2 regions of the Mesorhizobium sp. B2-4-12 genome follow, and region 2 is predicted to be linked to the other one. Evidence: riboswitches for the same ligand, from Rfam matches in the RefSeq annotation. Region 2 holds a riboswitch; the other holds the start of a gene.
The links. Region 2 has a riboswitch for S-adenosylmethionine ahead of FJ934_RS25050 (homoserine O-acetyltransferase). Riboswitches for the same ligand answer to the same signal wherever they lie in the genome.

Region 1 (3,406 bases), on a different contig from region 2:
GGACTGCCGCTGCGCAATCCGCTGGAGATCGAGCAGCCGGTGAGTGTGGTCGTGAAGGCGCTTTGAGATAGCTGAGAAAAAATGCGCGTGACACGGCGTGGCAATCTGTTGGCGGGCGTGGCTCTGTTCCTCGCCTGCTCTTCCGTTGCCACTTACAGCGCTGGTCAATGCAGCGCACAATCCTACCGCGAAGCTCGCTCAGCAATGACGAACCGGCTTCTGGCGACGGGTTACTCGAAGACACAAACCAGCTTTCTGATGCGCAACGCGGATCGCATGACCTCCGCGCTTCGCGCTGACAAGCTGAATGACAATGCCGGGCCCTGCGGTATCGACTCCGCCAGAGCCCATGTCCTCGGATGCCTCGACAAGCAGTTGTTCCCTCTGGATTCAGGGGCGAGCTCTCCGCTCGATGAGGAGAAGCAGACCGAGGGATTTTGGGGTCGAAAGCGCTTGTCCGTACGCGAACTGCTGTTTATCGGCCACTTTCATTCCTGTCTTGGCGCCGCGACGGAGTATTTGTTTCGCAGCTGACGGGATTGGGGTCGATCCCTACTGAATCTCGCCTGGATCAGCGCGCGGCGCGGAAATGCTTTGAGAGCTTGAGGCCCTGCGCCTGGTAGTTGGAGCCGAGATCGGTGCCGTAGAGCGCCTGCGGCCGCTTCAGCATGTGCTCGTAGACCAGCCGGCCGACGATCTGGCCGTGGTCGAGGATGAACGGCACTTCGTGGCTGCGCACTTCGAGCACCGCCCGGCTGCCGGTGCCGCCGGCCGCCGAATGGCCGAAACCCGGATCGAAGAAGCCGGCATAGTGGACGCGGAACTCGCCGACCAGCGGGTCGAACGGCGTCATCTCGGCGGCGTAGAGCGGCGGCACATGTACCGCTTCCTGGCTGACGAGGATGTAGAACTCATCGGGATCGAGCACCAGTTCGCCGGCGCCGCTCTTGTGGATCGGCTCCCAGAAATCGAGGACATCCTGCGCCGCGCGCTTGTCGACATCGACGAGACCGGTGTGATGCTTGCCGCGATAGCCGATCAACCCGTCACTGTCGCCATTGAGGTCGATCGACAGCGCGATGCCCCCGCCCGAAATGTTCGGCGGTTCGGTGGCGACCAGCATCTCGGCGCGGTGCAATTCATGCAGTTCGGCTTCCGAGAGCAGCGCATTGCCCGTTCGGAAACGGATCTGCGACAGGCGCGAGCCGGTGCGCACGACGATCGGGAAGGTGCGCGGGCTGACTTCCAGATAGAGCGGACCGGTATAGCCGGCGGCGATCTTGTCGAACTCATGCCCCCGGTCGGTCATGACACGGGTGAAGATGTCCAGCCGCCCGGTCGAACTTTTCGGATTGGCCGATGCAGAAATGTCGGCTGGCAATGCCAGGCTTTCGAGCAGCGGCACGATGTAGACGCAGCCGGTTTCCAGCACCGCGCCCTCGGTCAGGTTGATCTCGTGAAGCTGCAGCCGATCGAGCTTTTCCGAAACCTTGTGGCTTGGACCGGGCAGAAAGGAAGCCCGCACCCGCCATGCCTTGTCGCCGAGCCTGAGATCAAGGCTCGCCGGCTGGATCTGGTCGACATCGAGCGCGCGTGGCGACTTCAGCGCGCCGGACTGGAACAGCGCCGAAATGTCCTGATCGGGAAGAATGCCTGTCTGCCGCAAAGTCTTGCTCCGCTCGAAGGCCGGGCGAGGTCTGGTACAACCCTCTTAATGAAGCCGGCAATTGACGCAAGCGTGGCGCGGGTCTAAAGGGTCGTTATCCCGTGGTGATTTGGCCGGTCGGCTTGCAGCCACGTTAAACAAGTCGCTAAAGGACCGTCGGGCCGCAAGGCCGTATGGACCGGTTGCGACTTTCGCGGCCGGTTTTTTTGTGTCTGGAACAAAAGCAATGAGCACCAAGAAGCGCAACTGGAAGCCTCAGACAGCCCTCGTGCATGGCGGGACCCTGCGTTCCGGCTTCGGCGAGACCTCCGAGGCGATATACCTGACCCAGGGCTATGTCTATGAGACGGCGCAGGCCGCCGAAGCCCGTTTCAAGGGCGAGGAACCGGGCTTCATCTATTCGCGCTACGCCAATCCGACCGTCGATATGTTCGAGAAGCGCATGTGTGCGCTGGAAGGTGCGGAGGATGCCCGCGCCACGGCATCCGGCATGGCTGCGGTAACGGCGGCGCTCCTGTGCAGCGTCAAGGCCGGTGACCACATCGTGGCGGCGCGCGCGCTGTTCGGGTCCTGCCGCTGGGTGGTCGAGACGCTGGCGCCGCGCTACGGCATCGAGGCGACGCTGGTCGACGGCACCGACATCGCCAACTGGGAAAAGGCGGTGAGGCCGAACACCAAGCTGTTCTTCCTGGAAAGCCCGACCAACCCGACGCTGGAAGTGGTCGACATCACGGCAGTCGCCGCACTTGCCAATTCGATCGGCGCACGGCTTGTCGTCGACAATGTCTTCGCCACGCCTTTGCAGCAGAAGCCGCTGCAGCTCGGCGCCCACATCGTCGTTTATTCGGCGACCAAGCACATCGACGGCCAGGGCCGCTGTCTGGGCGGCGTGATCCTGTCGGACAAGGAGTGGATCGACAAGAACCTGCACGACTATTTCCGCCATACCGGCCCCAGCCTGTCGCCCTTCAATGCCTGGACGCTGCTGAAGGGCCTGGAGACGCTGCCGCTGCGCGTGCGCCAACAGACGGAAAGCGCCGGCAAGATCGCCGACTTCCTCGCCGAGCAGCCGCAGATCGCCCGCGTGATCTATCCCGGCCGCGCCGACCATCCGCAGGCGGATATCGTCAAGAAGCAGATGTCGGGCGGCTCGACGCTGATCTGCCTCGACGTCAAGGGCGGCAAGCAGGCGGCTTTCGCCTTGCAGAACGCGCTCGACATCGTGCTGATCTCGAACAATCTCGGCGATGCCAAGAGCCTGATCACGCATCCGGCGACGACCACCCACAAGAACCTGACGGACGAGGCCCGCGCCGAACTCGGCATCGGGCCAGGTACGCTCAGGCTGTCGGTCGGCCTTGAGGATACCGACGACCTTCTGGAAGACATCGCGCAGGCGTTGCAGACGGCCAAGTAAGGCCTGCCTACGCGGCTTCAGGCGCGCGACGGCGTCTCCTCCAGTTCGGTCGCCTTGGTGCCGATGGTCATCGCATTGCCGCGCCAGTCGACGGCGCCGCCGAGCCAGCCACGTGCCCACATCGCCGGCAGGATGAGGTCGCGCACCATGATCGCCGCGACGATGCGCGATGACAGGTACCAGCCCTTGGACCAGGCCAGGGCACATTCCGGAAGGTAGAAGGCCGCCAAAACGGCGATGGCCGTGAGCGGCAGGCTGAAGCCGGCGCTTGCCGCCGCGGCCAGCGCAAGCAGCAGCGGCACCACGGCACCAGTCAGGATTTC
Region 2 (3,406 bases):
CACATGGTCGGGTCGGAGGCGGCCAGACGCGTGAAGTCGCGAAAGCCGGAGGCGGAATATTTGATCACTTCCGTCTTGGTCACCGATTCCAGATCGTCGGCGGTGCCGACGATGTTGTAGGCGATGATGTGCGGCAAATGCGAAACGATGGCCAGTGTCATGTCGTGATGCTGCGGGTCCATCGTGTCGATGTTGGCGCCGCAACGGCGCCAGAATTCCGACAGCCGTTCCAGCGCATCCGGATCGGTGCCCGGCAGGGGCGTGAATATGCACCAGCGATTGTCGAACAGGTCGGCAAAACCGGCATCCGGCCCGGATTTTTCGGTACCCGCCAACGGATGGCCGGGAATGAAATGGACGCTGTCAGGGACATGGGGCTGCATCTGCGCGATGACGGAGGCCTTGGTCGAGCCGACATCGGTGAGGATCGCACCCGCCTTCAGGGCCGGTGCGATTTCCTGCGCCACCGCGCCGGACGAGCCGACCGGCACCGAGACGATGACCAGGTCGGCGTCGCGGACCGCTTCTTTCGCGTCGGTGGTGTAGGAATCGCCGAGGCCCAGTTCCTCGGCCCGCTTGAGCGTGGCGGCGCTGCGCGTCGAGATGGCGACATGGCGAGCCAGCCCCTCGCGGCGGATGACGCGGGCCAGCGACGAGCCTATCAGGCCGATGCCGACCAGCGCGATCTTCTCAAACATCGGTGATGTCATGGTGCTCTAGCTTTTCAGGAATGTCGTGAGCGCGGCGACGACGCCGCGATTGGCCTCTTCGGTGCCGACGGTCATGCGCAGCGCATTGGGGAAGCCGTAGCCGGAAACGCGCCGCAATATATAGCCGCGAGCTGTCAGGTAGTCGTCGGCCGCCGCCGCGGAATGCTTCTGGTCGTCCGGGAAATGAATGAGGATGAAATTGCCGACGCTAGGCGTCACGCGCAGCCCAACACCGGTTATCTCTTCGGTCAGCCAGGTGAGCCAGGTCTCGTTATGCGCGACGCTGCGCTCGACATGGGCACGGTCACGGATCGCGGCGATGCCAGCCTCGATCGCGGTGGCGTTGACGTTGAAGGGACCGCGCACGCGATTGATGGCGTCGACGATGTGCATGGGCCCATACATCCAGCCGATCCGCGCCCCGCCCAGGCCGATCTTGGAGAAAGTGCGGGTCATCACCACGTTCTCGGCGCTGCCGACCAGTTCGATGCCGGCTTCATAATCGTTGCGGCGGACATATTCGGCATAGGCTGCGTCGAGTACCAGAAGCACATGCCTTGGCAGGCTGGCATGCAGGCGGCGCACCTCCTGGAATGGCACATAGGTGCCGGTCGGGTTGTTGGGATTGGCGAGGAACACGATTTTGGTACGCGGCGTGACGGCGGCCAATATCGCGTCGATGTCGGCGCGCTCGTCGGTCTCCTTGACCACGACAGGCGTGGCGCCGGCCGATTGGATGTAGATCTTATAGACCATGAAGGCATGTTCGGTGAAAATGGCCTCGTCGCCTGGCGCCAGATAGGTCTGCGCCAGCAGGCCGAGGATCTCGTCGGAGCCGTTGGAACAGATGATGTTCTGGGGGTTGAGCCCATGCACCTCGGCGATCGCCTCGCGCAGCCGCCTCGCGGTGCCATCGGGGTAGATGTCGAGCCTGGCGGCAACCTCACGCGCGGCCTCGATCGCCTTTGGCGACGGACCGAGCGGGTTCTCGTTCGACGACAGCTTGTGGACTTTGGCGACACCGGCGGGTGCCGTGCTCTTGCCGGGCACATAGGCATCTATGTCCATGATGCCCGCGCGCGGTGTTGGACGTGCCTGATCCGGTGTCTGGTTCATTTTTTGCAAAATCCGTCGAAAATGCCTTCATCGGAAGGCCGCAGCGGAAATACAAGTCGTGGCCCGCAATGTCGAGAGGCGGCAGTGGGGCCAGCGGCCGGCATTGACGGCAAGGCGGGCGAGTTCTAGAACAGCAGCGAACTTCCGTGGTGATTTGGCCGGTCGGCTTGCAGCCACGTTAAACAACTCGCTAAAGGGCCGTTTGCGTGACGTAACCGGCTTGCGAAGGCAATGCCGGTTTTTTGTTGTCCGTGACCGGCCGGACGAACGCATCGGCGGCGCGCGGATCGGCAGCGATCCGCGCCAGGGCTCGGTGCAGCAAGAGAGACGTGATGGCCGCTCAGCGCGCAGGAAAGACCAACAACGAGGCCGACCAGCCGTCGAGCCCGGTGTTGCGTTTCGGGCCCGACAAGCCGCTCAAGCTCGACGCCGGCACGCTGCTGTCGCCGTTCCAGATCGCCTATCAGACCTATGGCACGCTGAACGATGCCCACTCCAATGCCATCCTCGTCTGCCACGCGCTGACCGGTGACCAGCATGTCGCCAATACCAATCCGGTGACCGGCAAGCCTGGCTGGTGGGAAGTGCTGATCGGCCCCGGCAAGATCATCGACACCAATCGCTTCTTCGTCATCTGTTCCAACGTCATCGGCGGCTGTCTGGGCTCCACCGGCCCGGCTTCGACCAATCCCGCCACCGGGAAACCCTATGGGCTCGACCTGCCTGTCATCACCATTCGCGACATGGTGCGTGCGCAGCAGATGCTGATCGACCATTTCGGCATCGAGAAACTGTTCTGCGTGCTCGGCGGCTCGATGGGCGGCATGCAGGTGCTGGAATGGGCGTCGAGCTATCCAGAGCGCGTCTTTGCAGCGCTGCCGATCGCCACCGGCGCCCGCCATTCCTCACAGAACATCGCCTTTCACGAGGTTGGCCGCCAGGCCGTCATGGCCGATCCGGAGTGGCATGGCGGCAAATATTTCGACTATGGCAAGCGCCCGGAAAAGGGGCTGGCGGTGGCGCGCATGGCCGCCCACATCACCTATCTGTCGGAAGCCGCCCTGCACCGAAAATTCGGCCGCAACCTGCAGGACCGCGAAGCGTTGACCTTCGGCTTCGATGCCGACTTCCAGATCGAAAGCTATTTGCGCCACCAGGGCATGACCTTCGTCGACCGCTTCGATGCCAATTCCTATCTCTACATGACCCGGTCGATGGATTATTTCGATATTGCCGCCGACCATGGCGGCAGGCTGGCGGACGCCTTCGCAGGCACCAAGACCCGCTTCTGCCTGGTGTCCTTCACGTCAGACTGGCTGTTTCCGACCGAGGAAAGCCGCTCCATCGTGCACGCGCTCAACGCCGCCGGCGCCTCGGTGTCCTTCGTCGAGATCGAGACCGATCGCGGCCATGACGCCTTCCTGCTCGACGAGCCGGAACTGTTCGCGGCCATCAACGGCTTCATCGGCTCGGCGGCGCGCGCCAGAGGGCTCAATCCATGACTGTCAACGGTACGCAGCGCGTTGACCTCGAGGTCGTCGCGAATCTCATTCCCCCGCAATCGCGGGTGCTCGATGTCG

Region 1: it holds a riboswitch for S-adenosylmethionine, as region 2 does, so the genes downstream of both, FJ934_RS05680 (O-succinylhomoserine sulfhydrylase) here and FJ934_RS25050 (homoserine O-acetyltransferase) in region 2, are expected to answer to the same signal.

The regions. Positions count from the first base shown of each region.
Region 1 is NZ_VFVC01000006.1:36,890-40,295, forward strand. It holds gene araD1 (AraD1 family protein) at 1-66, shown strand, start outside; gene FJ934_RS05670 (hypothetical protein) at 82-534, shown strand; gene FJ934_RS05675 (2'-deoxycytidine 5'-triphosphate deaminase) at 572-1,666, opposite strand; SAM riboswitch at 1,758-1,835, shown strand; gene FJ934_RS05680 (O-succinylhomoserine sulfhydrylase) at 1,893-3,083, shown strand; gene FJ934_RS05685 (ceramide glucosyltransferase) at 3,101-3,406, opposite strand, start outside.
Region 2 is NZ_VFVC01000057.1:23,687-27,092, forward strand. It holds gene FJ934_RS25040 (prephenate/arogenate dehydrogenase family protein) at 1-710, opposite strand, end outside; gene hisC (histidinol-phosphate transaminase) at 717-1,826, opposite strand; SAM riboswitch at 1,963-2,040, shown strand; gene FJ934_RS25050 (homoserine O-acetyltransferase) at 2,159-3,328, shown strand; gene metW (methionine biosynthesis protein MetW) at 3,325-3,406, shown strand, end outside.